DNA from 3 places in the Anoxynatronum sibiricum genome. Region 2 is predicted to be linked to each of the others. Evidence: riboswitches for the same ligand, from Rfam matches in the RefSeq annotation. Region 2 holds a riboswitch; each other region holds the start of a gene.
What was found. A riboswitch is a leader RNA that binds a small molecule or an ion and turns the genes downstream of it on or off. The one in region 2 is predicted to bind S-adenosylmethionine.
Positions count from the first base shown of each region.

Region 1: linked by a shared signal. The riboswitch ahead of AAIG11_RS11485 (O-acetylhomoserine aminocarboxypropyltransferase/cysteine synthase family protein) and the one ahead of metK (methionine adenosyltransferase) in region 2 are both predicted to bind S-adenosylmethionine.
Region 3: linked by a shared signal. The riboswitch ahead of AAIG11_RS08455 (MetQ/NlpA family ABC transporter substrate-binding protein) and the one ahead of metK (methionine adenosyltransferase) in region 2 are both predicted to bind S-adenosylmethionine.

Region 1 covers NZ_JBCITM010000011.1:91,004-100,984, reverse strand. Annotated here, with positions in the region: gene iolD (3D-(3,5/4)-trihydroxycyclohexane-1,2-dione acylhydrolase (decyclizing)) at 1-908, shown strand, start outside; gene AAIG11_RS11510 (sugar phosphate isomerase/epimerase family protein) at 945-1,778, shown strand; gene iolE (myo-inosose-2 dehydratase) at 1,887-2,774, shown strand; gene AAIG11_RS11500 (hypothetical protein) at 2,964-3,779, shown strand; gene AAIG11_RS11495 (BPG-independent phosphoglycerate mutase family protein) at 3,776-5,041, shown strand; gene grxC (glutaredoxin 3) at 5,169-5,420, shown strand; SAM riboswitch class I at 5,519-5,622, shown strand; gene AAIG11_RS11485 (O-acetylhomoserine aminocarboxypropyltransferase/cysteine synthase family protein) at 5,705-6,994, shown strand; gene metA (homoserine O-acetyltransferase MetA) at 7,001-7,918, shown strand; gene AAIG11_RS11475 (hypothetical protein) at 8,092-9,678, shown strand; gene AAIG11_RS11470 (DUF1015 domain-containing protein) at 9,730-9,981, opposite strand, start outside.
Region 2 covers NZ_JBCITM010000009.1:73,202-83,182, reverse strand. Annotated here, with positions in the region: gene AAIG11_RS10180 (flagellar hook-basal body protein) at 109-1,194, shown strand; gene flgG (flagellar basal-body rod protein FlgG) at 1,257-2,051, shown strand; gene AAIG11_RS10170 (rod-binding protein) at 2,102-2,458, shown strand; gene AAIG11_RS10165 (phospho-sugar mutase) at 2,558-4,255, shown strand; gene AAIG11_RS10160 (AEC family transporter) at 4,605-5,537, shown strand; gene AAIG11_RS10155 (S-layer homology domain-containing protein) at 5,665-7,398, shown strand; SAM riboswitch class I at 7,509-7,613, shown strand; gene metK (methionine adenosyltransferase) at 7,768-8,958, shown strand; gene AAIG11_RS10145 (methyl-accepting chemotaxis protein) at 9,157-9,981, shown strand, end outside.
Region 3 covers NZ_JBCITM010000007.1:52,562-62,542, reverse strand. Annotated here, with positions in the region: gene AAIG11_RS08485 (GNAT family N-acetyltransferase) at 1-50, opposite strand, end outside; gene AAIG11_RS08480 (hypothetical protein) at 13-1,188, opposite strand; gene AAIG11_RS08475 (TIGR03943 family putative permease subunit) at 1,335-1,841, opposite strand; gene AAIG11_RS08470 (nitroreductase family protein) at 2,018-2,557, shown strand; gene AAIG11_RS08465 (methionine ABC transporter permease) at 2,600-3,262, opposite strand; gene AAIG11_RS08460 (methionine ABC transporter ATP-binding protein) at 3,246-4,286, opposite strand; gene AAIG11_RS08455 (MetQ/NlpA family ABC transporter substrate-binding protein) at 4,329-5,141, opposite strand; SAM riboswitch class I at 5,278-5,389, opposite strand; gene AAIG11_RS08450 (methyl-accepting chemotaxis protein) at 5,615-6,964, shown strand; gene AAIG11_RS08445 (sigma-54 interaction domain-containing protein) at 7,124-8,833, shown strand; gene AAIG11_RS08440 (tautomerase family protein) at 9,215-9,565, shown strand; gene AAIG11_RS08435 (alpha/beta fold hydrolase) at 9,615-9,981, shown strand, end outside.

The sequences.
Region 1 (9,981 bases), on a different contig from region 2:
ACCATGACATTCCAATGGTTTCCATCAATCTCAGCCGCATGGATGCCATGAAAATGGGTGCACTATCCCTTGTGGCAGACGCCAGAGAAGGCGTTGAAGCTTTAACACAGGCTCTGAAAGAAAGAAATTACATGGCCGGTTATCATAACGAAGTGAATGAAGCCAAACAGCAGTGGCAGGAAGAACTGAATCGATTGGCACTGTTGGACCCGGCGGAAGGTCTGTCGCAAACACGGGTTCTGATGGAGCTGAATCAGCTGCTGCAGCCTTCTGACATTGTGGTGTCAGCCTCCGGCAGCCTGCCTTCTGATTTGGAGCGAATTTGGTCGGTGCGACAGTCGGGTACCTATCATTTGGAATATGGCTTCTCCTGCATGGGGTATGAGACTGCTGGTGCATTTGGTGTCAAGCTGGCAGAACCGGAGGCTGAAGTATACAGCTTAGTGGGCGACGGGGCCTTTTTGCTGGCTCATTCCAATCTGGTCACCAGCCTTCAGGAGGGTCAAAAAATCAATGTGATTCTTTTCGACAATCATGGGCATCAGTGCATTCGACAACTGCAAAACAGTCAGGGAATTGATACCTACGGCACCGAGTTTCGGTTTCGTGAAGCCCACACGGGAACACTCTCCGGCAGTCCCGTGCCCATCGATTTTGCCAAGGTGGCTGAAGGGTATGGTGCGCAAAGTTACCATGTGCGGACTTTAGAAGAGCTGAAAGATGCCCTGGAAATGAGTCGGAAATCGCCTGTATCCACCCTGATTGCCATCGACGTTCTTCCAGGCACCATGACAGAAGGCTATGCCAGTTTCTGGCGTGTGGGGACTCCAGGGGTTTCAGAAAACGCTGCAGTTAATGAAGCGCATCAACGAATGGTGACAGCTGTAGAAAAACTGCGAAAGTATTAACTCGGTAGTAAGCATGGAAATGAGAGGAGTGGGAGCATGAACCAAAAAGCACTTCACACGAAATCCATCTGGAAAAGCAATTTGCTGTCAGATTTACGCATTGCGAAAGAAGCAGGCTTTGGCGCTGTTGAAATGGCCGGAGATAAGGTGCACGATTATCTGGCTGCCGGCATGTCCACGCAAAAAGTGAAAGAAGCCCTTGAAAAATGGGATATTCAAATGATCAGCATCAATGATGTCGCCCATGTGGAGCGAACAGATGACGATGCGGTTCATCGGATGCTGGCTGAGACCGAATCTCTCTCCCGGTTTGCCCACGAAGTGGGATGCGATTGTATCCAACTGGTGCCCCTTTGCGCCCTTGAAGGTCGCCCCTGGGAAGAAATCAGAACCCTGACAGCCCAAAACATTCGACGCATCGCTGATGTTGGCGCCCGCTATGGCGTTCGATTCCAGCTGGAGCCGGTGGCATGGTCCCCCATTCATTCCCTTTCACAAAGTCTGGAGCTGATCGAAGCAGTTGAAAGAGACAATTTTGGCATGGTCATCGACTTCTGGCACTTGTGGTATGGCGGCAAAACCACCCCTGATGAAGTCGCCAAGATGAACCCTGGGCTGATTTACCACATCCATTTTGGGGATGGCAAGAAAAACCCGCCAGGAACTACTTGTGATGAAACAGACCTGAGGGGACACTATGCAGGCAACGGCGACATCGATGTGCCCCAATGGGTGCAAGCGGTGAAGGCCTCTGGCTATGATGAATGGTGGACCTATGAACTGGTCAGTGCCCATCATTGGCAGATGGATACCCAGGAAGTGGCAGAAACCACCAGTCGATTGTTGGATGAGTATGTGTTCAAGGGGTAAAGCCTGGTAAACCCATAAAAGAACGGCACATTTTACTGCAACACGTTTGACTTGAATAGGAAGCTGATCATAGTGAGGCGAGTCTTTCAATAGGTGGAGGGGTATTTTGTGAAAATACAATACGGTTGTGCACCGATTAACTGGTCTAATGATGATTTGCCCAGTTTGGGGGGAGAACTGACCTACCAGCAGTGTCTCAGCGAAATGGCGTTGTCGGGTTACACTGGCAGCGAAGGTGGTATTAAATACCCCAAGGAGTTCGAAGTCATTAAAAAAGCCATCGATCTCCGAGGGATCACCATTTGCAACATGTGGTTCAGTACGGAGTTTACCGTTTTCAACAATGAAGACACTTTTCGGCGATTTCAAAATCACTTGGACTACACTTACGGGTTGGGCGCCCGGGTGGTGGGTGCAGGGGAATGTGGTGTGACCATTCATGGCGATGAGTCCATCCCGCTGTTCAAAAACCAGGTCATTCTTGACGAACGCCAATTTAAAAATCTGGCTGAGGGCCTGAATGAACTGGGCAGAATGGCCCATGCAAAGGGCATGAAACTTTGTTTTCATCCTCATGCCGGTACTGGTGTCGAAACAAAGGAAGAAATTGACCAATTGATGGAAATGACTGATCCTGAGACGGTGTTCCTTCTCTTTGATACAGGACACCTGACGTTGGCGGGGGAAGACCCGGTTGCAGTGCTGGAAAAGCATCTTGACCGAGTGGCTCACATTCATGTGAAAGATGTTCGGCGACATGTGTATGAGACGGTCAAGGAACAGGACATGAGCTTTCTTCAGGGGGTTAAAAATGGCATGTTCACCGTCCCCGGAGATGGCGATATGGTGAACTGGGACGGTATTTTCGATCTGATTAAAAACAGCAGCTATGACGGCTGGATAGTAGTTGAGGCGGAACAGGACCCGGCGAAAGCGGACCCCCTTGAATATGCTATGATGGCCCGCCGCTTCTTGAGGGAAAAGCTGGGTCGGTAAAATCATTGGCATCCAATGAAGTGACATCGACTCATTTGAAAATCAGAAACCTTAAACCAAGCTGCCTTCCAGAAAAAGGAAGGCAGCTTGGTGCATTTTGGTTTCATTTGGGTAATAAAACAAAGGTGATGAAGCATTCAAAAAGGGGTTTAATCATTTCAGTTGACCTGGAACAGTGAGGTGTGGGACATGATCATACGACAGAACAGCTCTGCTGACGAGTGGCGGCAGGTGATTCAACAATGCCCGCCAGATACGGTGATTGGTGAATTTGCCGGCAGGGATTCAGTGGCGGCTATCCTGAAAGTGTTGGAGGACGGCGTAATCACTTCCATTCTTCCCGTGGTCACTTTTGCACCAGTGGAGTACGGCTCGGTGGAGGTGCTGGAAGCCAATGTGAACTTGCTTCGCCAGCAGGTTATGACACGCTATCAGGGAAAGGTGTCCATCGGACCTCTGATGTACCTCAGCAATCAGGCCCTGTGGCAAGTATTAAACAGCAGCTTTGTTGCTATCCTGCAGCAACATTTTGGGTTTTACACACCGTGTATCGGGTGTCATGCCTATTTTCATTTGATGCGTATGCCTCTGGCCAAAAGGCTGGGCGGGAGGGTGATTTCAGGTGAGCGGGAAAGTCACGATGGCAGATTGAAAGCCAATCAGCTGAGCATTTGTTTGGACAGCTACCAACGAATCATGGCCCATTTTGGAGTGGATCTGCTGATTCCGCTGCGACAGGTGACCAACGGCAAAGAGATTGAGGCGCTGATCCAATGGCAATGGGAGGAAGGCAAAGCGCAGCCACAATGCCTGTTCAGTGGCAATGACAGAAACAAACGCGGCGAGTCGCTCATCAATGAGCAGCTCATTCCTTCGTACCTTGAAACATTTCTGGAACCGGTTTGCCAAAATCTGGGACACCTGTTGCTGGAAAGTCCCCAGGCAAATCTGGCAGAAATGAAAGAAGTTGTCATTGAAAGGCTCACATTGGAGGGGATTCTGTGAAAACGATCATGCTGTTACTTGACGGATTAGGTGACAGACCGCATCCTGCGTTAGATGGAAAAACCCCTTTGGAGGCAGCGCATACGCCCCATTTGGATGCTCTCTGCCAACTGGCTGAAACCGGCATGATGATTCCATGGCGCCAAGGGGTGCCTCTGGGAACTGAAGCAGCACATTTTGTGATGCTGGGCTACGATATGAAAGACTTTCCTGACAGAGGAGTGCTGCATGCCCTCACCATGGGAGATTCCCTTGAAGAGGATACCATATACCTGGTTACCACCTGGGCTTGGGTGGAAGCCAGAGAAGACTGCTATGAAATTCTGGAGAGAAATGTGGCAGCTTTGTCAGCGGAAGAGTCCGACATATTGGCTTCCAAACTGCCAGAAAAGGTGAATGGGTATACCTTTACCTGGCAGCGGGGACAGCTGCCTCATGGAGTCCTGAAAATCAAAAAAACGGGAATCAACGGCAATATTTCCGACAGCGATCCCTTTTATCCTCATCGGCCTGTGATGGCAGTGGTCCCCTTTGAAACCACTGACCCGGGTGCAGAAGCCACCTCGCAAGCACTGAATCAGTATCTGGCATTCATGTACCAAGCTTTAAATGAGCATCCGGTGAATCAGAAGCGACGCACCCATCATCAGCAGCCGGCCACCATGCTGTTAACCAAGTGGTGTGGCATGAAGCCCTCCATCCCATCTTTTGAAATTCAGAATGGCTTAAAGGGATTGATGCTGGCACAAAGCACCCTCATGGAAGGCATCGCAGCCTTGTTTAATATGCCCTGCGAATCATACCACTCCATGGGGGAAGCCATTGAAAGAGCCTTGTCAGCCTCGGCAGACTATGTGCATGTACACACCAAAAAACCAGATGAAGCAGCCCACACCAAAAATCCCCATGAAAAAGTGAGGGTATTGGAAGAAATTGATGTTCAGTTAGAGAACCTGGTCAAAGCAGCCCGGGAAAAACGGCACCTGCTCATCGTTACCGGGGATCATACAACACCAAGCTCAGGTGAAATGATTCATGCGGGTGATGCAGTTCCCATCATGTTCTGTGGTCCATCACTGCGTCCTGATCATGTGAATCTTTTTGGTGAGCGAAGCTGCGCCACCGGAAGCCTGAGATTGACGGGAAGTGATTTAATGCCCATGATCCTCAACTATACCGAGCGCGCTATCTTTTATAATTTCAGACCGGGCGGTATACGGCGACCCTATATTCAAACAAACATACCACTGCTGAAGCCATGAGCAGCATTCAACAGACAGCATCCTTCCGCAAAATGTGTTTTTCAAAGTTTCAGTCATTCGGTTTTCCCGCTACCAAACAAATGATTTCTTTAGCTAAATTAAAATGAAGACAGAAGGAGAAGATGAAATGAAAAAAGTAGAAGTTTATTGCTGGACATATTGTCCTTATTGCATTCGTGCCATGCAGTTGCTTGATCGAGAGGGAATTGCCTATGAGAAAATCGTTATTGATGGAGATGATGAAGCATTGCAGGAGTTGAAGAAAAAGACAGGAAGCGGCACAGTACCACAAATATTTGTTGATGGAAATTTCATTGGTGGATGCGATGATTTAATGGCAATCAAGCGTCAGGGGAAATGGGAGTCACTTTTTTCATAGAGTCCAAGGCAGAATCATTCCGCCTTGCTAAAAAATGCGATGTTCTTCTTGACATCGAAATAAATCTATGTTAGTATTGTTCCAATTTAATAAGTTAACTCTTATAAAGAGCAGGCGGAGGGACTGGCCCGATGAAGCCCGGCAACCGGCAGCAAAGCTGCACGGTGCTAATTCCTGTAGGTGTGAACCTAAGAGATGAGAGATGAGCAACCATCGAACCTCTTGATGCACCTTTCAAGAGGTTTTTTTATTGCCCTCTCAAGAACACAAAAGGAGAGATGAACATGACAACAGCCAACCTGAAGTTCGACACATTGCAAATCCACGCAGGACAAGAGCCTGACCCAGCTACTGGAAGCAGGGCAGTACCCATTTATCAAACCACCTCTTATGTTTTTCAGGATACTGATCATGCCGCCCGGTTATTTTCTCTGGAGGAAGCCGGCAATATCTATACACGCATCATGAACCCCACCTGCGACGTGCTTGAAAAACGAATTGCAGCCCTGGAAGGTGGAGTGGCGGCACTGGCTGTTGCTTCCGGCTCTGCAGCTGTGACTTATGCCATTCTGAACATTGCCGGCACGGGAGATGAAATTGTTGCATCCAATACCCTCTATGGGGGCACTTACACACTATTGGACGCCCAACTTCCTAAATACGGCATTACCACTACATTTGTTAACTCTGATGATCCGGAAAATTTTCGAAAGGCCATTAACAAGAAAACCAAGGCCGTTTTCATCGAAACCATTGGCAACCCCAATATCAATCTCATCGATGTGGAAGCGGTCGCTGCCATTGCCCACGAAAATGGCATTCCGGTGATCATCGACAATACCTTTGCCACCCCCTACCTCTACCAGCCCTTTAAGCACGGTGCTGATATTGTGGTGCATTCAGCCACCAAGTTTATAGGCGGCCATGGTACCAGCATAGGCGGACTCATTGTTGACGGTGGCACTTTTGACTGGGAAGCCAGCGGTAAGTTTCCAGGACTGACGCAACCAGATCCCACATATCATGGGATTCGTTATACAGAGACATTTGGTCCTGCGGCCTTCATCGTTAAAGTGCGGGTGCAGTTACTCAGAGACACTGGTGCAGCTCTCAGTCCTTTTAATGCATTTCTTTTTCTTCAGGGGATTGAAACTCTTTCGCTTCGCGTGGAACGTCATGTGAGCAATACACGAAGAATCATTGAATTTCTTGAAAATCATCCTCAGGTGAGTTGGGTAAACTATCCTGAACTGGCAGACAGTCCTTATCAAGTGCTGGCAAAAAGAGACTTTCCCAAAGGTGTAGGCTCCATTTTCACCTTTGGTATCAAAGGTGGTTTACAGGCGGGCAAAACCTTCATCGATTCTTTGAATATTTTCTCATTACTGGCAAATGTGGCCGATGCCAAGTCGCTGGTGATTCACCCAGCCAGTACCACCCATGCACAATTATCAGAACAACAGCAACTTGAAGCAGGGATTCGCCCTGACATGGTAAGGGTATCGGTGGGATTGGAAGATGCGGACGACCTGATTGCCGACTTGCAACAGGCGTTACAACAGGCAGGGAGGTAGTGAGTGATGCCGGTTAAAATTCCAGATACATTGCCTGCCGCAGAAATCTTGGCTGGAGAAAACATCTTTGTCATGAAGGAGAGCAGGGCATATCATCAAGATATTCGCCCGCTTAAAATAGCCATTCTCAACCTGATGCCCACTAAAACAGCCACCGAAACCCAGCTGCTTCGATTATTGGGAAACACAGCTCTTCAGGTAGATGTGGTATTGCTTCACCCGGCAACCCATGATTCTAAAAATACACCGCAGCATCATTTAACCACCTTTTATAAAACATTTGAGGAAGTGCGTCACGAGAAGTTTGACGGATTGATTATTACCGGAGCCCCCGTGGAACAGATACCCTTTGAACAAGTAAATTACTGGAAAGAACTTCAGCAGATTCTGGAGTGGAAAAAGACGCATGTCTTCTCCACCCTGTTTATTTGCTGGGCTGCACAGGCAGCGCTGTATCACTATTATGGAGTGCCCAAATATCCACTTTCAGCAAAACTGTTCGGGGTATTCAGTCATCAGGTACATCAACCCCACGTGAAATTGCTGAGAGGATTTGACGACTTGTTTCAGGCGCCACATTCCCGTCACACAGAAGTGCGGGCAGAAGATCTGGAAGCAGTGCCGGGGCTTGACATTCTGGCCACTTCACCTGAAGCAGGCGTGTATATGGCGGCAACGCGGGATGGGAAAAACATTTTTGTCACAGGTCATTCAGAGTATGATCCATTAACCTTGAAGGCGGAATATGATCGTGACATGAAAGCGGGTTTTTCCATTGACGTACCGGTGAATTATTTTCCGGAAGATGATCCTTTAAAAACACCGCTTGTCACCTGGCGTGGACATGCCAATCTTCTCTTTGCAAACTGGCTGAACTATTATGTTTATCAGGAGACGCCATTTGATTTAAATCAGATCGGATAAAACCGTCAATGTGGTGATGCTGTCATTAGATGCGATTACCTGACATCTCGCATCGTCTCATAAGATATTCTTTTGGTTCTTGTGATTCCTGTGCTATGCTATAGGATAGAGAAGTACCCGAAAGGTCCAGACAATACAATGGTATAGTCAAACTGTATAAAGGAGTCATAGGCGTGAAAAAAAAACCGCTCGATCAACAGCAGCGATTATGCATGGCCGCAACCCGGAACCGGCAACCGATAATCACGAAACGGTTTCAATTTGGAATCACATTATTGATGATTTTATTTATTGGTACTGGCTGTGTTTTTCTCTCAGGAGAAATCGAGAAGGTTGATGATCAGGCACTGGCCGGTATTCCTACGGCTTGGGACTGGTGGACGCAGCAAATGTCACCGGTACAGGCGCGATGGATGTCGTCATTTGGTTTTCAGGCAGAGGATTCACTGGAAAGAAAACTTGAGAAACAACGTCACCAACATTCAAACCTCTTTAACATGGGGTATGCTTGTATGAATACGAGAGAACCGGAAGCGTTTGATCGTGCCTGGTTCCAGTCGGATCAGACTTACTTTCAACAGTTACACAGCTTGCCAGATACCCAAGGGAGAAGAGTAAAGCTATATCTCGAAACCCACCAGTTGCAGCGGTATCAACAGAATGTGATCAATGAGATGCAAAAACGACATCCACATTACCGCCTTTATTCCCCAGAAGAGACTGATGCGATAAACAGTTTGTTCATTGCAACCAATGCCCGGCGTTGCTTATTAAAAGACAGCTTGTCAGGTGACTTAGAGTCAGGGTGGGAAAACTACTATCCACTCGAATACACTTATGCATTTTTTCAGTTGGAACACTTAAACCTTCAGGGCGGTATTGAAAAAGCAGCCGTGGAAATAATGGATCTTTTTACGGCTTATGATGAAGCCGTGATTCATGGTTTTCTTGATGGACTTCCTGCACCTGAGATGGTTTATGATGGAAAAGAAATCTTCTTCATTAATGGCGCCAATGATGAATATGGAGCAGTACACGCCAACGGACAGATTTTGGTATTTAATCTTTTTGAAGATGTATCAGACATTCTCAAATTGCTGGCCCACGAAGTGGGCCATGAAGTCGGGTATCTGATTTTTGGAAGAGATGGTTATGAGAACCAGAAGAACAGTATTAAAGAGACCTATGCCAATCTTTATGGATACCCGGTTCCAGTGGATGAACGGGTACCTTGGGGAGCACGGTTGAGCGAAAACTTTGCAGAGGACTTTGCATGGGTATATGGTGATTTTCCCAAATGGAGCTGGTGGGAGGGTGTTGAAAAACCACTGGTTCAGAACTTCATCGAAACGGAGCTGGGTCGGGCGGATTTAAATGATGCTGTATTGATCCGTGATAATATACACGTTTATGCCGATAATCATGTTTTCACACTTTTTAGTGGTTTCCATGAGGATCATGTGCAGATTATTGTTGATCCCCAAATTCAGCTTGTCATCGACGGATTTCAAAAAGGACCATACGATTTGTTTGTTCACGTGCGCAACAATGTGACGGGAAATCTTCCCCGTCAGCCTTTTTCCCATAATGGAGTTGCAACGCTAAGTCTTGGTCAGTTACCTGAAGAACAGCATCGACTTGAAACGGAGGGATATGTGGTCTATGAAGTTCAGATAAAGCTGTATCATTACACTTCCTTAAGAAAATATCACCAGCCAACCATTGCACGTTTTTGGGTCGTGCAGTGGGCTGGCTGGTGACAGGGAGAAGATACCGTCTTTTAAAAGAGATGTTCGAAGAAATCTGGCAGACTATTTTCTGGCAGATTGTTTCAGGGAGTGCACAAACAGGCCACTACGTAATTTGGGCTCAAACCAAGTTGATTTTGGGGGCATAATTTTCTGTTCATCAGCCACCTGAAGCAAATCCTCAATAGTGGTTGGGAAAAGGGAAAATGCCAATGACATATCTGTCTGAACCCGCTTTTCAAGCTCTCCGATTCCGCGAATGCCGCCGACAAAGTCAATGCGTTGGTCGGTGCGAGGGTCTGAGATGCCCAAAAT
Region 2 (9,981 bases):
ATCGGCATTTTTCACATCTGCTCAAAGGCATTCCACTCTATGGAAATTCAGTCAAACAAATGGAAGATGCAAACGGTAGCGACACACTGCCCGAAAAGGGGGATTCCCATGTTTCGAGGACTTTATAACGCGGTTTCAACCATGAACACCTCACAAAAGCAGCTGGATGCGGCAGCCAACAACATGGCCAACGCCAACACCACGGCTTATAAGCGTGACCTGGTGATCACCGAGGCTTTTCCCGAAGTGCTCATCTCAAAACTGAACGGCACCGAAGCCAATCGACCCTACAGCAACAATACCCAGGTTAATGTGATACAGGACGGAACAGGATTCCGGCTTGATACCGCCGGTGGTTTTTTTGCGGTTTCCACCCGCCTGGGTAACAGTTTTCAGAAAAGCATTGCCTTCGCACCCGATGAAGAAGGGTTTCTCCGCACCTATGAGCGGGACGCCACTGGCCAGATTGTGGCCCGCTACGGAAATTACATACTGGACGCTTCGGGCAACCGGATTCAGGTGCCCGAGGGTCAGCTGGAAGTGGATAACCGGGGCCAGGTGCTGGTTGACGGAGAGTCGGTGGCAACCCTGCTGCGCCGACCGGCAGGTCCCATTATCGGCACCATGAACAGTGGCCAGCGGCTGGAAAAATTTGCCACCGATTTCTCTCAGGGATCTCTGGAGCAAACCTGGAATTCTCTTGATCTGGCGATTTCCGGCAGCGGCTTTTTTGTGGTTTACAAGCCAGACCAGCCCGAGGAAATGTTCTACACACGTGACGGGCATTTCACCCTCAATGAAAACGGGGATATCGTCACCCAGGACGGTTATTTTCTGGGAAGTGTGAACGGCACCTCCATTCTGGTGGACGGAGAAGATTTTGCCGTCACCCCCGAAGGCCGGGTACTGGTCAATGGCGAAGTGCGGGATCAGTTGGAGATGGTGGACTTTGCCAATCTGAAAGATCTTCGCAAGATAGGAGAAAGCCTGTACCGGTTTGAAGAGGGACTTGAACCGGAACCTATTCCCTTTGAGGGACAAGTACTCCAGGGTTTTCTGGAGGGAGCCAATGTGAATGCCATCGATCAGATGGTGGAAATGATCAACCTGATGCGTTCCTATGAAGCCGGTTCCCGGGTGGTGCGCACCTATGATGAAGTCATCGGCAAGGCCATCAACGAAATCGGAAAGTGATGACCTGATGTAAATGCCGGCAGCTTGTAATGAAGCTCAGGAAAAAGAATGGAGGATGACCCATGAGAGCACTCTGGACAGCCGCCACGGGTATGAAAGCCCAGCAGCTGAACATCGACCTGATTGCCAACAACCTTTCCAATGTGAATACCACCGGTTACAAAAAACAGCAGATGCAATTCAAAGACCTGTTGTATGCCAACATTCGCCGCAACCATCTGGCGGAAGGCCAGGGAAGTCCGGTGCATCTGCAGATGGGCCATGGCGTGATGCCCACTTCCACTGCCCGTCTTTTTCTTCAGGGCAATCTGGAAGCCACCGATAATCCGTTGGATATGGCCATCGACGGCGAAGGCTTTTTTGTGGTGGAAGGCCCTGACGGCCAGCCCTACTATACCCGTGACGGTGCTTTCAAACTCAGTGTTGACGGAGAAGAAACTGCGCTGGTCACTTCCGACGGGTATTTTGTCATGTCAGAATTTGATGATCTCATTGTGATTGGTGAAGGGCTGCGGGATCTGTCGGTTTCGGAAATGGGGCTTATCACCGCCATCAATGAAGATGGTGAAATTGAAGAAATTGGCACGCTGAAGATGGCTCGATTCTTGAATCCTCAGGGGTTGGAAGCAAAAGGACAAAATCTGTTTGCCCAGACAGTGGCTTCCGGCGAAGAGATCCCCATGGAAGGGGAAGAGCGTACCAGCCGCATTCGCCAGCGATACCTGGAAACCTCCAATGTACAGGTGGTAGATGAAATGGTGCGCATGATCACCGCCCAGCGCGCTTACGAAATGAGTTCAAAGGCCATTCAGACCTCTGATGAAATGATGGGAATGGCCAATAACCTGCGCCGTTAATCCGGTTGACCGGTGAGGGGCGTTTCTTCTTGAGGGAATGAGGTGATGGAATGACCATTGATGAAACCATGCTGCAAATTCAGCGGCAGCAGCAGCTTCAGGAAAACAGCCGCATTCACCAGGGGGCATCTGGTGCAACGGCAGGAACCCCCGAGGAACAGGAAAAGCTTCGGGAAGCCTGTCGCGAGTTTGAGGCCATCTTCCTGAATATCATGCTGAAGCAAATGCGCAATGGGGTGGAAGAAGGCGGGCTTGTGGAAAAATCCCACGCCAGGGGCATTTTTGAAGAAATGCATGATGAAGAACTGGCCAAGTCCATGGCTCAGGGCCGGGGCATCGGCCTGGCGCAGCAACTGTACCAGCAACTGACAGCCGTGACCGTGGCACCCGTCAAAAAAGACTCCTGATGATTTTTCAGGAGTTTTTATTTTGCCCGCAAAAGTGAGTGGAACAGCACTCCCTGTGGTAGAATAAGACCATAGAGATGAAAGATGGGAGGCGTCAGTATGGATCAATCCACACGAAAGCGATACGAGTTATGGTTAACCAGCCCCGCCATTGACCAAGCCACCCGACGGGAACTGGAAGCCATTGAAGGTGATGAAAAAGAAATTGAAGACCGTTTTTTTCAAGAGCTCACCTTTGGCACCGGTGGTCTTCGGGGCATTCTGGGTGCCGGCACCAACCGGATGAATGTCTACATGGTACGCAAGGCTGCCCAGGGACTGGCCAATTACATTCTCCAGCACGGAGAATCCGCCGCCCGGCGCGGGGTGGTCATCGCCCACGACTGCCGGCACATGTCCCGGGAGTTCTGCCTGGAGGCAGCCTGCGTTTTGGCGGCCAATCATATCACCGCCTATATTTTTGACGACCTGCGCCCCACGCCTCAGTTATCCTTTGCGGTTCGAAACCGTGATGCCATTGCCGGTATCGTGGTTACGGCCAGTCATAATCCGCCGGAGTACAACGGATTCAAGGTATACTGGGAAGACGGCGCCCAAGTGTCCACGGCCATTGCCGATGCCATTACAGCGGCCATTCAGGCCATCGATGGCTTCGAGGCTGTGAAAGTAATCCCACAAGCTGAAGCACGGCAATCGGGTCGGCTTCAGGAGCTGGATGCCTCGATGGATGAAGCTTATTTGGAAGCGGTTCTCAGCCAGAGTCTTCGTCAGGACGCAGTGCAACAGGTGGCAGATACTTTTCAGGTAGTGTATACTCCCCTTCATGGCACAGGCGCCAAACTGGTGCCGGAAGCCTTGAAACGGGCCGGGTTTCGCCGGGTGTTGGTAGAACCTTCCCAAGCGGTGCCTGATCCGGATTTTTCCACGGTGAAATCGCCCAACCCTGAAGAAAAAGCCGCCTTCCAGCTGGCCATCCGCCTGGCGGAAAAAGAGGGAGCCGATCTGATCATTGGTACCGACCCTGACGGTGACCGGGTGGGCGCGTTGGTGAAAGACCGGGAGGGGAACTATGTGGTACTCACCGGCAACCAGACAGGCGCCCTGCTGGTGGATTATATCATCCGCACCCGCCGGGAAAAGGACATGCTGCCGGCAAACAGCCTGGTGGTGAAAACCATCGTTACCAGCGAAATGGGAGCTGTTATTGCCAAAGCCCAGGGGGCCTCAATGGAAAACACCCTGACAGGGTTCAAATACATCGGTGACCGCATCAAACATTATGAAACCACCGGTGAAAAGCAGTTTCTTTTTGGATATGAAGAAAGTTACGGGTATCTCTCCGGCACCTATGCCCGGGATAAGGATGCGGTGGTGGCTGCCCTGCTCATCGCTGAAATGGCGGCGGTGTACGCGGTGGAAGGGCTCAGTCTTTATGAAGGACTGCTCCGGCTCTATGATACCTACGGCTATTTTATGGAAGACCTGGTTTCCATCACCCTCAAGGGGAAGGAAGGCATGGAAAAAATCGATGCCATCATGAACCGGTTTCGCCAGAATCCCCCGGGTTCCCTTGGAGGTACTTCTGTGACAGCGGTGGAAGACTATGAAAACATGGCAGGGTTCCCCTCGGCCAACGTGATTAAAATGATTCTGGGAGAAGCGGGATGGGTGGCGCTTCGACCTTCGGGCACCGAGCCCAAACTGAAGATTTATGCTGGTGTCTGCACCGGCAGTCTGGAAGCTTCCCGACAGCAGCTGGACACCTGGATGGCCGCCATGAACCAGCTGGTCAAATGAGGTGATTCAGCAGGTTTAAGTGCTTCAGATCCACCAAACGAACCATCAATATGACGATTGAATGTCACGAATGTGACAATTATTACAGTTGTGTTAAGGACCCATAACAAACCACCATTTATTAAAAAGAAGTGCTATACTGAGTTTAGTGATCGACCGACGATCATCATCCCCCTTTGTTTCAATAGGGCCTTCTCTTAATGGAAGGCCTGTTGTCTTTTTTGTTATTTTTTGTTATGATAGCAACCATCAACCAGTGAGTTGACCGACGGCAGACCCGCCAGACTCATCTGAGATGACACACTGGCTGTGGCACAGGTGCCACAGTAATTCTGGAGGCGCAAACCCGATGAATGACGCATTTTTCAGTCTGCTCAACCAAATCCTGGTACTCTTTTTCATGATGGCCGCCGGTTATGCCGCCAGAAAAGCCCAGGTATTGAACCAGGAAACCATCAAAGGGATCAGCCTGCTTATTTTACAAGTAACACTACCGTCGCTGATTGTCAGTTCCATGCAGTTTCCCTTCAGCATGGAGCTGCTGCACACCAGCCTGATAATTGTGGGCATTTCCATTGTGACTTATGGGGTCATCATTCTTTTTTCGCGGCTGTATGTACGCCTGGTCAAGGAGGAAGGCCCCAGAGGTGACGTGCTTCAGTTTTTACTTGTCTTTTCCAATGTGGCCTTTATGGGATTCCCCATTGTTTCTGTGTTGTATGGCGATCTGGGTATTTTTTACACCGCCCTGTTCAACATCCCTTTTAATCTGTTGTTGGTGACCCTTGGTGTGGCCATTATGTCCCGCAGTACCGGCCAGAGCAGCGGTCAAATGAACTTCAAAAAAGCCTTTCGAAGCCCGGGGGTCATTGCTGTCCTGCTGGGATTCACTTTTTTTGTGCTGCCGGTGAGTATTCCCGGTCCGCTGCTGGAAAGTTTACAGTTGATCGGGGGAACCACCACGCCCCTCTCCATGATGATCATTGGCGGAATGCTGGCAGATATTCCCTTTCGGTCGGTATTTGGTGACCGGGCGCTTTATCAGGCGACTGTGGTGCGATTGCTGCTCATGCCCCTGATGATGTATCTACCCCTTCGATTTCTGGGATTCACGGGAATTATGCTGGGAATTCCGGTCATTATCATTGCCATGCCGGTGGCAGCCAATGCTGGTGCTTTCGCCCGGCTCTACGATTCCGACTACTACTTTGCCTCAAAGGCAGTGTTTCTCACTACACTGTGCTCCATTCTCACCATTCCCCTCTGGGCATTGTTTCTTTAGACCGATGGCGAGAGAGGGTTGACAGGCGGAAATCCGCTAATCAGCCGGTGTTTCACTGATGGAAGGAACAGATGTTGCGACACTTATTTTGATGAAACTGATGTTGAAAAACAAGGAGGAGGATTCCATGAAAAAAGGCTTGTTGAGCTCCAGACTGAGGCGCTGTTTTGCCGGGTTGCTGGTATTGGTGATGGTACTGTCTTCCCTGGTGACGGCAGCGGCATCTGATGTGACCATGACGCAGGATGACATTGAAACAGTGATTGAAGAAGTGGCCCGGCGCAAAAACATTCCGCCGGTAATCCTGAAGGCCATCGCCTGGAAAGAGAGCCGCAAAACCCAGTTTACAAGTGGGGGTGCCCCTTTTGTCTCCCGGGGAAACCGGGGAATCATGCAGATTAATCAAATTCATACAGGCTTTGATGCCGAACTGATTCTGTATGATGTGGAATACAACATCGAAGCAGGTGCAGACATTTTATTGTCAAAATGGCTGGATCCCCGAACACCGGTGGTGGGCAACCGGGACCCAAACGTGCTGGAGCACTGGTACTTTGCTCTCTGGGCTTACAACGGCTGGTTATCCCGCAACAATCCCAATCTTCATGGAGAGAAGACTTATCAGGACAGCCTCTATGATCTGATACGCACCCGTTACGGGCAGGAAGTTTCCACCGTGGATTGGAGTCATATTCCAGCCAGTGGATTACCCCCGGCAGACCTTCATTTGCCGGAACCGGCGGTTACCCATGAAGGCGGCATTCTGTTCTTTCAGCCCGAAGACCGGGCGCTGGCAGACGCTCGTCAGGAACTGTATGTGCTGGATGGACCCGGCGGCGATGTGCGGTTTACAGTTACCAGGGGTACAGAACTGGTGATTGCCGGTGAAGCACAACTGGCAGACGGGCTTTACTGGTATCGGGTGAATCATCCTGCATCCGGTCAAGTCGGCTGGGTGGCGGCCATTTACCTGAAACCGGCTTTTGTACATGAAGAGGCGACAGATGATGCTCTGTGGAGCCTGTTACTGGAGCCGGAAATGCCTGAACCGCTTCATGATGAAAGTGATCCATTTGGTGAAGCGGACACAGACCATACAGCTGGTGAAGCTGGTGAAGCTGTACTGGAAATTCAAGCCGTTGAAGCGGCGGATACTGTTCAAAGCACTGAAAATGGAGCCTCTGAAAATGGAACTTCTGAAGAACAGGATGACCCCGAGGTTGCAGAAGCGGCGTTGATGAGTTTGACGGAAACCGAGCAGGAAAAAGCGCCAGTGTCAGATAATGGGTTTCATTTTATCGACATGACAGACCACCCTGCCCGTGAAGCAGTGGAAACACTGGCTGCGCTTGGTGTGGTGAGCACCAGCAGTGCAGAATTCCGCCCACACCAGACCATCAGCCGCCAGGAAATCGCTCTGATGCTTCATCGATATTTCCGGCTGGGTGATGCCGGGTTAAACCAGGAGGCGCTGTATCAGCAGTTAGCGGCCTATGAAGACGGGACGGCTGTGGACGCCTGGGCTCAGGATGCCATGGCTCGGGCTGCGGCACTGCGTATCATCACCGGGTATCCCGACGGCACCATTCGTCCCCACGAAGCTGCTACCCGGGAACAGGGAGTGGTGATGGTGGTAAAGGCCATGGAAGATCAGGTGCTGTCGGATCAGCGTTGTGCCAGCGACTACTTTGAAGACGGCAACAGCATTCATGCCTGGGCATTGCCCTCTGTTAACACATTACTGAAAAGTGGTATTTTTGAAGGCTTGGATCACACCGCCTTTCATCCCCAGCAGGAAATGACCCGGGTGGAACTGGCAGTGGTGCTCTACCGCCTACATCAGGCAGCATTATGGGAATAACCGGAAAATAATCGTTGACAAAGCTGTGGGGCAATGCTATACTTTTTTCGTTCAACGACTTGGAAAAAGGGCCTATAGCCCATAACTGCATACCGAAAATCTTGATGTAGACCTTATCAAGAGCGACTGAGGGACAGGCCCGATGAAGTCCGGCAACCATAACCGCTGGTGTATGGTGCTAATTCCTGCAGAACGAAGGTTCTGGAAGATGAGGAGAACGGCGCAGGCCGGAGCGTGAAAGCCTCTTCTTTTTGAAGGGGCTTTTTGATTTATTGAGTTGTGGCAATGCCAGTACCAGCTGATCCATTGGCTGGAGTGACGCACTCGGAAGAAAGAAACGAAAAGAAGAAAACACGAGGAGGAACAATCATGAACAAGCGACTATTTACGTCGGAATCGGTTACAGAAGGACATCCTGATAAAATTTGCGATCAGATTTCCGATGCCATTCTGGACGCAATCCTTGAAAAAGACCCTGCCGGCCGAGTGGCCTGCGAAACCATGGTGACGACGGGAATGGTGATGGTGGCGGGAGAAATCACCACCAGCTGTTATGTGGATATTCCCAAAATTGCCCGGCAGACCATCCGGGAAATTGGCTACACCCGCGCCAAGTACGGTTTTGACTGCGACACCTGCGCTGTGTTGACAGCGATTGATGAACAGTCAGCCGATATTGCCATGGGGGTTGATGAAGCCCTTGAGCATAAATCAGGAGAAATGGAAGATACGCTGGAAGCCATCGGTGCCGGTGACCAGGGAATCATGTTTGGCTTTGCCTGCGACGAAACCCCTGAGTTGATGCCCCTGCCCATTTCACTGGCTCACCAGCTGTCTCGGCGCCTGTCAGAAGTGCGCAAAAACGGCATGCTTACCTATCTGCGGCCTGATGGCAAAACCCAGGTGACGGTGGCCTATGAGGACGACAAACCGGTACGGGTGGACACCATTGTCATTTCCACCCAGCACAGCCCCAACGTAAAGCGGGAAACCATTGAAAAAGACTTGATTGAACATGTGATCAAACCCATCGTTCCCGGCGGTTTCATCGATGAGAACACCCGGTATCTGGTGAATCCCACCGGTCGTTTCGTAGTGGGTGGTCCTCAGGGTGATGCAGGTGTCACCGGTCGCAAAATCATTGTGGACACCTATGGCGGCTACTCCCGCCATGGTGGTGGAGCCTTCTCCGGTAAAGATCCAACAAAGGTAGATCGATCTGCCGCTTATGCTGCCCGCTATGTGGCCAAAAACATTGTGGCTGCAGGTCTGGCAAAGCGGTGCGAAGTGGGCCTGGCCTACGCCATTGGTGTGGCCCGTCCAGTATCCATTCTGGTGGACACCTTCGGTACCGGCACTGTGGGTGACGATGTGCTGGTGAATCTCATCAACAAGCACTTTGATCTGCGCCCTGCGGCCATTATCCGCGATCTCGACCTGCGCAAGCCCATTTACCGGCAAATTGCTGCCTATGGGCACTTTGGCCGAACAGATGTGGCGCTTTCCTGGGAAAAAACAGACAAAGTGGCAGCACTTAAAAAAGATGCTGCTGCTGAGTAACACACCAGCTCCATCAACGTCAGTTTTGATCATCACAAGAGTTGGGCGTTTCGCTATATTTTTATGCGTCAACCTGAATCACAGTTTGCCTGACGACAGACTGTGATTCTTTTTTGTCGAATAAGGCTGGTTTAAGTCTCTGGTCCCGGGGGTATGATTCCATCGATATCATTCGAACATTCACAAGGAGGCATTTCAATGCTGAACAACTTTAACATGCGCTCAAAAATGCTGATTATTTTTGTCGTCACCGGGCTGATTCCCATGCTCATCATTGCCGCGGTGGCCTATCAGCAATCCAGCAGTACCCTTCAGAAAGAAATCTATCTTCAAATGGAACAGTTTGGAGAACTAACCGAGCTCCAGTTTGAAGATTATTTCAGAGAAAAGGAAGTTTACGGAGACGTGCTGGCGAACCTGCCACTGGTGATCAATGCCCTGCAGGTCCATCAATCCACCGATCTGGAGCCTGAGGAGCAGGCAGCAGCCTGGCAGGAAGCCTTTATTGGTTTGGACGGTCTGATGACCGATAATCTACAGCGGTTTCGCCTGGGAGGCTTGTTTGTCACCGATGCCCAGGGCAATTCCTTTTATGCCACTGAACCTTTCAGAGCATCCCTTGAAGGGGTTGATCTCAGCAGCCGGGATTACATACAGGCCTCCATGGGGGGGCGGCAGAACTGGTCGCAGCTGTTTTACTCCGATGTGATTGATGACTACACCATTGTGTTGTCGACGCCCCTGCAGGACCCCCAAACCAACAGGATCATTGGCGCTGTGAACGCACTGATCCCCCTGCCGGCCATCGAAGACATCCTTCACAGCAACATTCATTTGATCGGTGAAACGGGAGATTCCTATCTGGTTGACGCTTCGGGAATGCTGGTTACCAACACCATGCGGGGAGAGTTTGCCCAGAATGCCGCTTTTGTGCGGACGATTCAAACAGACGCCACCAGGCGGCTGGGGGAGGCGCTGGCCGGTGGCGACACTGGTTACAGCGGAGTGGGCAGGTACAATGAC
Region 3 (9,981 bases), on a different contig from region 2:
GTCGCAGGCAGTTCACGGGTGTGGCGGAAATACTGAAAAGAACAGGTCATCTTCCAGAGTCATCCTTTCCCCTGGGGGTGTCTTTTCCTGAACAGGCAGGAGAAAGACCCGGTATTCTTTATAGGCTTCGTGGGCCCAGCGGCGGCCAAAGCCTGTGGAAGCCCGGTTATCTGAAAGAATCCAGCCGGCTTCGCACCACTGGTAGCGGTCTTTTGTCAAGCGATGGCAGCTGTCAAAAAGGGCGAGGACAGCCCCGGTTTTCTGATAGGCGGGAATGATGCCCAGCTCCACAATTTTGAACCGGTCAATGCGGCAACTGAAAAGCCGGTTCTTAATAACGGCCTTCAGACCGGGACCTTCGCCGGGGGGGATCAGTTGGTTAAAATCCGGGTACCAGAGCATGAAGCCCACGGGGGTGTTTCCATTATAGAGAAAGAGCAGGTTTTCAGGCCGCAGAAAATGGCGAAAGCTTTGGAAAAGTTCCAGGTCTTCGGTTTGCCGCCGGGGATAATAAAAAGGATGCTCACCAAAGGCCGCATTGTTCAGGTGTGTGTACAGGGCGATTTCTTCTTTGAGCTGGTGAAACCGGGCAGGCCGCACGTGAAAAGAAGGAGGCATACGTTCCATCAGCCGGCGTCCCGCCGAAAAATCGAAGCCAGGCATATGGGTCAGGTAGCTGACCAGCTTGATTTCATGGCCCGCGTGGGGGGCGAAATAGGTCGGGTATTCCGGTGAGTTATAGGCACTGCCAAAGGTCTGGGGAGTGTCAAAATGACTGGACAACAGACCCAGTCCGTAATTCACATGGAGATTCAGTCCCACGCTGACGGCGGTGGCCTTTTTCATGACGGCGGCTTCTCTGGCCGCCTGAATCAGTAAGTTGACTGCCGCTGCTTGCTGGGGAAGGGCTTCGAAGTAAGTGATTTGCATGAGGTGGGGAAGTCGGTCCACCACCGCCAGCAGACAGACTGCCACAATTTGATTGTTATCCTTCACCACCATCAGCGGCTTCAGCCAGCTGCTGCTACAGATGACGGCCCTGCCTGTCAGCAGTTCCTTCAGTACCGGTGTGATCAGGTCCCGGTGGTGAGGATTCTGGGCATATACCCGACGGCAAAAGTGAAGATAAGCACGGATGTCCCGGCGATGCCGGAGGGGATTGGAAATGTCAAAGGTTCGAATATTCATAGGCGCCTCCCTTGCATGCCTTATTATACCATTTCTGCAAACCTGCCATGAACAAAACCGCCTGCGGCGGGATGACAGTTAAGCTGCTTCTCATACCACGAAAAACCGGCCACAGCATGTACTGTGGCCGGAGAGTGTTCAGGTGCTTACTCTGTTTCGAAAAAGACATAAGGGGAATCGTAGGGTTCAATGGAGGTTACGGAAGAAGCGATGAGGTAGGGCTGGATGAACACCATGCCTGTCACTGAATCAGTGGCTTCCCTCTGATCAATGATACCGGTGACCTCCACCCAGGAATCGACCTCCGGCAGGGTGTCAGTTTCCCACTGAGTCACGAATCCGGTGGGAGCCGCATCATCAAAGCAGCATTCCACCAGCATGCGGGTGACCATGAACTCGTTATCACCATAACTGTCCCGCAGGAACACAAAGCCTTTCACAGTGATTTCTTCGCCCAGGTGGTTTTCCAGATCTTCATAGACCGGCAGCACCAAAGGTAAAAAATCATCTGATTCATAGGCGGCAGTCGTCGATTCGGCTGCAGGTGCTACGGTGACAGCAGGAACTGCAGCGTCGCCGCCGGGTTGGCTGCAGGCGGTCAGGACCAACACAAAAAGTAACAGTAGGGTCAATAAGAATGCTCTTCTTTGCATAAAAGGACCTCCATTTTCGGATTTTGCATCAAAACTGTTCGTTTTCCTCCTCGTTGGGTAGGATGAATAAGGAGTATTATAATCTAAATACCCCGCAAAGACAAATGAAAACAGGTATCAATGAACAGGCTGCTCATGGAAAGCAGCAATAATCAATTAACATGAGGAGTGATGAGATGCTGACATCCATCGAAACGAGAAGAAGCATTCGAAAGTACGAAGACCGTCCCGTGGAGGATGAAAAAACCACGGCTATTCTGGAGAGTGCCCGGTGGGCGCCTTCGGGAAACAATACCCAACCTTGGCATTTCATTGTAATCCAGTCTCAGGAAATGCGGGAAAAAGTGGCAGCTGTTTCACACCAACAGAAGTGGATGCTCACCGCCCCGGTACACATTGCCTGTGTGGCCGATCTTTCCAGCAGGATCACTGGCCACCCGGAGGTGGTGCTGACAGAGGTAAGCTCTCAGCATGAACTGAAGCAGGTGATCAGGGACACAGCGATTGCAGCGGAACATCTGGTGTTGGAAGCTGAAAACCAGGGTTTGGGAACCTGCTGGGTGGCCTGGTTTACTCAGGAAGAGATTCGACCAGTATTGGGGATTCCCGATGATAAATATGTGGTGGCGGTGATCACGGTAGGTTATCCGGCTCATGCGCCTGCCCCCACTCCCCGAAAAAAACTGTCTGATATTGTTCGATGGGAAACCTGGTAACAAAAGCCGGCTGATTTCAGCCGGCTCTCGTTTTGCGATGGATTACTCTTTTCGAAGGCGGGCGGCCAAGTGGTTTCCCAGCGACTGAAGACACTGTACCAGCACAATCAACAGAAGTACTGTGGTGTGCATCACCGACACTTCGTAACGCAGGTGACCATAGCTGTAGGCCAGGTTCCCCAGACCGCCGGCTCCCACCAAACCGGCCATGGCAGTGGCACCGATGAGGGCGATAATGGCCATGGTGAGTCCCAGTGCAATGGCGGGGCGGGCTTCCCGAATGATCACGTGCCAGATGATTTTGGGGGTGCTGATTCCCATGGCTTCATAGGCTTCTACCACGCCCCGGTCCACTTCCAGCAAGGCTGATTCCATCAGCCGGGCCACAAAAGGAGCGGTGTGGACGACCAGGGGCACAATAACCCCCTTCACGCCGATGGAGGTGCCCACCAGCAGTTTGGTAAAGGGCAAGATATAAAAGAGAAGAATGATGAAGGGGATGGAACGAATCAGGTTAATGAGAGTGTTCAGTCCCTGGTAGATCCAACGGTTTTCCAGGCTCCCGTTCTTTCGCGTCAGGGTGAGGATGACGCCCAGCGGCAGTCCGATGAGAACGGCAAAAAACATGGCGATGGTGACCATTTGAAAGGTTTCAACAGTTGCCTTGAAAATGACGCTTCCCCAACGGCTATAAAAGGCCTGCATGGGCTTCACCTCCCTTTAATTCTTCCACCTTCACGCCGGTGGAAATAATGTAGGCCACAGCCTGTGCTGTTTCTTCCCGATCTCCCAGCAGCTGCACAATGAGTTTGCCATAGTGGGCGTTTTTCAGGGGAACAATATTCCCAGACAAAATGTTGGGAGAAACCTGAAACCGTTTGGAGACTTCTGCCAGTACGGGCTGGTCGGTGACAGCGCCCACAAAGGACAGTTCCAGTACCGGCTGGCCATCCTGCTCATCAACAGGAAGCAGTGACAGGGCACTTTGGGGGAACTGGCTGTTGATGAATTTTTTCGTGGTGGGGTGTCTGGAATCAGAATAGACTTCCAGCAGGGTTCCCTCCTCCACAATACGCCCATCTTCCATCACAGCCACCCGGTCGCAGATCCGCTGAATCACGTTCATTTCGTGGGTGATCAGGAGAATGGTGATGCCAAACTCCCGGTTAATGCTCAGGAGTAAATCCAGAATCGACTCAGTGGTTTCTGGATCCAGGGCGCTGGTGGCTTCATCACTGAGCAATATTTTCGGCTCGTGGGACAAGGCCCGTGCAATGGCTACCCGCTGTTTCTGCCCGCCGGACAACTGGGAAGGATAAGCCTGCTTTTTATCTGTCAGTCCGACCACGGCCAGGTATTTTTCCACCCGTTGGCTGATTTCCTGGTGGGAGAGACCGGTGAGGCGGAGGGGCAGGGCAATGTTTTCTTCCACCGTGGCGGTTTTCAGCAGGTTAAAGCCTTGAAAGATCATGCCCACAGAACGCCGGATTTCCCGGAGTTTTTGTGGGGAAAGCTTGGTCAAATCAACACCGTTTATGTCAATGTGACCGGAAGTTGGCTTCTCCAGCAGGTTGACAATGCGAATCAGGGTGCTTTTTCCGGCACCACTGTGGCCGATAATGCCATAGATCTCGCCCGGGTTCACCTGAAGGGAGACTTCCCGAAGGGCTTCCACCTGCTGACTGCTCGATTGAAATGTTTTGGATACCTGATGCAGTTGAATCAACAAAACCAGCCCTTTCTCTTTGGGATTAAATCTTGCCGCTGCCCTTTACCAGGCAGCGACAATGGATCCTTGAAAGTGTTCGCCGATGAACTGGCGCACCTCATCCAGATGGTAGTACTCAATAAACCGTTTCACCGCTTCGTCATTTTCATGACCGGTTCTCACAGCGATGACATTCACCCATGGAGAATCACCGGGTTCGATGAAAATGGTATCTTCGGTGGGTACATAGCCGTGCTCGATGGCGAAATTGGCATTGATGGCTGCTGCAGCCAGTTCATCCAGTTGCCGGGGAATCTGAGAAGCTTCCAGTTCAATGAATCGGAGATCCAGGGGATTCGCTGCAATGTCATTGACGGTGGCAGCGACGCCAACGCCTTCTTTCAGGGTGATCAGACCGGCACTTTCGAAAAGAATCAGCGCCCGGGCACCATTGGTGGGGTCGTTGGGAAGCCCGATGAGGTCTCCCTGCTGAATGTGACTCACATCGCTGTATTCAGCGGCGTAAATCCCCATGGGAAAGATGACGGTGCTGGCAACATCAACTAATTCAAGGTTGCGTTCGCTTTTGAAATTGTCCAGATAAGGCTGATGCTGGAAACTGTTGATATCCAGTTCTCCCTCTGCCAGTGCAATATTGGGCATAACATATTCAGTGAACACCTGAATGTCGATTTCAACGCCGTCGCGGGCGGCAATTTCTTTCACTTTTTCAAGGATTTCTTCGTGGGGACCTGCAGTAACGCCAACGGTCAGATGCTGAGGGTCCAGCGGGGTAACAGCGGCATCGGTGTTGCCGCAGCCGGCCAGCAACAGTAACAGTGCAAGGGCAATGAGGGTTAATTGAATTTTTTTCATGGGTTATTCCTCCTGAGTTTAATTTTGAATGCACAACATCAATCAATTTGAATCTGTAAGTGCGACTCCCTCCTTTTGAACAATAAAAAACTCTCTGCCAAAGACAGAGAGCCAAACACACATAGGGGTTTTGTCTCTCTTATCTTCCGAAACAACGTTTCGCAGGAATTAGCACCTTTACCTGATCAATGATCAGATACGGTTGCCGGGTTTCATCGGGCCAGTCCCTCCACCACTCTGGATAAGAGTTTTACGATTCAGTTTTTAGATGTTGCAAGAAAAACTTATTTGCATTCTAATACGGATGAGAACACTTGTCAACATTTTTCTGGGAAAAATATCTTCTGAAACAGAGGAAGACGTTTCCAGCTTAACGTATTCGAGAAGGTTTTAGAACAGAAGATTTGGATAGGAACTAACTATAAGGCGGTATGGCCCGCGGGATGAACGCAAATAACGAAAGGAGCATAATAATGGGCAAAAAGGGAGAAAGTCGGACGTTAAACCAGGCATCAAAGACGAGAGGTGCATTTAAGCGCAAAATTGGCATCAAAACTAAATTTTTAACAGGGGTGATTCTGGCATTGCTCATCAGCCCCACCATAGCAGCCTTCATCAACCGGGTAGTTCAGCGAATGGATGATGTTGTGGGAGATCTGGTGACTGGTGAAATGTCGCTGGTGGTGGCGACGGTGATCAATTTGGTGGTGGTTTCGGGCTTGATTTTGATTTTGCTGCAAGTGATTGTGATCAGGCCGTTAAAAAATGCAGGAACGACACTGCGCATGATTTCGGAGCAGCTAAATCTGACAGAAAGAATCGATGTGAAAGCGCAGGATGAAATTGGTGAAATGATGCATGATCTGAATCGATTTCTTGAGACCATCACCGATTCGATGACAGAAATCCAAACAGCATCTGAAAGTGTTGCCACAGCGTCGGTTCATATTGGCGAGGCTGGTACTGAAACCTCTGTTGCAGCAGCCGAAGTGGCTAAAACCATTGAAGATATTGCCCGGGGAGCGGATGACCAGGCACAGGAAACGGAACGCAGTGTGACCAGTATCAATATACTGGGAGAGTGTATCGAAGAGAATCGTCAAATGATGGGCGTTATGAACAGAACCATCGGTGATGCGCTGGAAGTGCAGCAAAATGGACTGTTGCAGGTAGATCAGCTGGTTGAAAAGGCTCACCAAAGCGGTCAGGCGGGTGACGAAGCCAGGGAAATGATTCTCGAAACAAGTGCCAGTGTGGATAAAATTGGCCAGGCAAGCCAGATGATTCACAACATTGCCGAGCAAACCAATCTCCTTGCACTGAATGCAGCCATTGAAGCGGCCAGGGCGGGAGAAGCCGGCAGAGGATTTGCAGTGGTGGCAGAAGAGATCAGAAAACTGGCAGAACAGTCAAATCAGTTCACCGGTGAAATTGCAGCTGTCATTGACGAACTGACACAAAAAATGGAACAAACGGTGGGAACCATTCAAAGTGCCACTGAAAAGACTCGGGAACAAACAGCTTACGTGGACGAAGTGCGCAATGGTTTTCAGGGTATCTCAACCACACTGGCAGAAATGCAACGGGTGGTGGAAACCCTGAATGAATCCAGTCAAAAAATGGAGCAGCAGAAAGAATCTCTGGTTATGATCGCCGAGAATCTCTCGGCCATTTCACAGGAGAATGCAGCGGGAACAGAAGAAGCCTCTGCTTCGGTGGAAGAGCAGACGGCTGCCATGGGAGAAATTGCCGAAGCAGGTAACAACCTGGCAAAGCTGGCAGCGATGATGCAGTCATCTGTTGGACGATTTCAGCTTCGGTGAAAAATCGGGTATTGGAATTTCTTGGGATCGTATAAATGTCTATGGGAAGCTTCAGGCAAAATCCAAGATTGTCACTGCATTGACATAAGCCGCCACTGACAGGTATAGTGGAACAAAGCAATACAAATGGAGAACCGTCACTATACCGGAGGAATACCCATGGCTCAAGATAATCACCTGAAAGAAACAGCTGTTGCCTGGCAACAGTTTATTAGATCGGGGCATCTTCACCAGCCAAGTGTGCCACAGGCAGTCTTGACTTCTTGGAAAAACTGTCGGGACAGGGGTGTTGACCCCTGGGAAAATCGAAGGATCCAGGCTGGATTTGTTCCCGGGCAGGAAATCGCTGCCCTGCAGATGACCAAAAGCCGCCGCCGACCCGCTGAAACACTGGAGGCCATTGGCCGGTTTGCAGATGAGAACCATGTAGTGCTGTCCATCTATGATAATCAGGGAAACTTTATTGAAGCATTGAATCACCAATATCCAGAAGCCATGGCGAAAAAACTGAGTGTGCCATCCCTTTTTTTGGAACAGTTAAATGAAGATCTCAGCGGCACCAATGCGGTGACACTGGCCATGCGAGAGGCGGCCACCATCCGCCTTGCCGGGTGTGAGCACTACCATAGCTGGTTTCATGCCTTCAGTTGTTCTGCCGCGCCATTACGGGACGCCAGGGGAAACATTGCCGGTGCGGTGGGGGCCTCCAGCCTGGATATGCATCAGCCGATGATGGTACTGCCCTTTCTGCGGTGCGTGGCAGATCTATATCAGCATTGGCGCTGGCTGGAGTATGACCGGAATAAAAACCGCTACTGGCAGGGCATTGAGTTGATGAAACCCACTCCTGATACTCCGGCGAAACCCAACCCCCTGAATCAACTGGTGGGAATGAGCCATGAAATGAAGCTTGTCAGGGAAAGGGTGGCCGCTGTTGCCCAGGGAGAACTGCCGGTGATGCTCACCGGTGAAAGTGGTGTGGGAAAAGAAGTGGCAGCTCAGGTGATTCACCAGCTGTCAGCTCGCAGAAAAGGGCCGTTGATTGTGATTAACTGTGGGGCGCTTTCGGAAACACTGGCGGAAACCACTCTTTTCGGTTATGAGCGGGGTGCTTTTACCGGTGCCCGATCCGCTGGAAAAACGGGTCTCATCGAAGCCGCCCATGGCGGCACCCTGTTTCTGGATGAGGTGGAAAGTCTTTCAGCCGCTACTCAGGCCATGCTGCTTCGCTGCCTGGCGGAGAAAAAGATCATGCCCATGGGCGGCACGGAAGAAAGGTCAGTGAATTTCAGACTGATGACAGCCTCTAAAATACCGGGGGAACAGGCTGTGGCAGCAGGTGTTTTGCGGGCAGATTTTTACTACCGGATTAGCGGGTATGACATTTCAATACCACCACTCCGGCACCGGCGGGAAGATATTCCCCTGTTGATGGAAACATTGCTGAAAGGTCTGGCGGAGGCAATGGGCCGGGACATACCCCGATTGACAGAAGAAGCCATATCCTGCTTATGTCATTACCCGTGGCCGGGAAACGTGCGGCAGTTGAAAAATCTGATGGAACAACTACTGATCACCTGCCAGGCAGCTGAAATCAGGATGGCAGACTTGCCGGAGACCATTCGATATCATTCGGCTTGGCTCAACCGAGGGGCTGAAGCCAGCAGCGTGACACCAGCTGGGAATCATGGGTCCAGTCAATGGACATCTGCCAGCGACGGGAAAAAGCTGTTGACCCATCTTGAAAGACAGATGGCCCGGCAGGTTCTGAAGGAAAGTGATGGAAACATCAGTGAAGCCGCCCGACGCTTGGGAATCAGCAGACCCACCCTGTATCGGATAATAAAAGACACCAGGGAGGAAGTGTGAAGTGAGTGCGACCGCTGTAACCATTTTTGACACTGATCCCATTCGGAACACCGGCGAAAAAGGCTGAAAAGATGTGAGCAAGAACCATTAATCAAAATAGAACTGTTCCCATCTGGAACAATCAGAAAACAGGAAAATGAATCCGTGACCCGGGTTCTTTTTTTGCGGAAAAGATGAATGGGTGCCAAGGCTGATTGTGGCAGGAAAACCACCCTGTTTTTAGGCCGAATAAGAGATCGCTCCCAGACGCATGATGTTGGCATAGTTATTGCTGATATAAACAAAGGATTATAACGCCTTTATCAGTATGAGGGTGAAGATGTTCCTGCATTTTTCACGCTGACACAAGGTGAATGTTGACAGGAGAAGGAGGTGGAAATCATGCCCCTGATTCAGTTGAAGCTGGGACCGGAGAAGATGAAGCTGGGACGGGAGAAACACGTTCTGCGACAGGTGGCTCTTCAGGTGGCAGCTGCCATGGACTGGCCGGTGGAGAGACTGACGGTGACGGGTGAAGAAATCCCGGAGGAGGACTGGTTTCATGAAGGCGGCAGGCAGCCTCTGGCAATGGTTTATTGGCTGGAGGGCAAGTCGCTGGAAGAGCGTCAGAAAGTGATGCGATCTGTGGCAACCGCCATGGGGACGGTTCTGGATATCGATACACAGCAGGTGAATGTGATGGTGCTTGAACTGAAAAAGGGATCATTGATGACGGGCGGCAGGTTCTTGTAGGAACTGTCAAAACCGTCAAAAGGAATCAACAAAAAAGGAGGAAATAATCATGGAGAAAATCATTTTGGTTCATGGCGCATGGCACAATGCTTCTTGCTGGGAGGGTGTGATCAAAGCGCTGAAAGAGAAGGGGTATGAGGCAGAAGCGGTGACGCTGGCCGGCAATGGACCTGAAGACGATCGAAAAGGCATTACTTATGAACAGGCACTAAAACCTTTGGTGGAAAAACTGGAGGAACAGCCAGAGCCGGCGGTGTTGGTGGGACATTCCAGTGCCGGGCATGTGATTCAGATGACTGCACCGAAGGTGGCGGATAAAATCAGCAAAATTGTGTTTAACAATGCCTGGATTCTGCCTCAGGGAAAAAGTCAGTTCGACATGATCCCCGATCAGGAAATGGCCATGGGAATTAAGC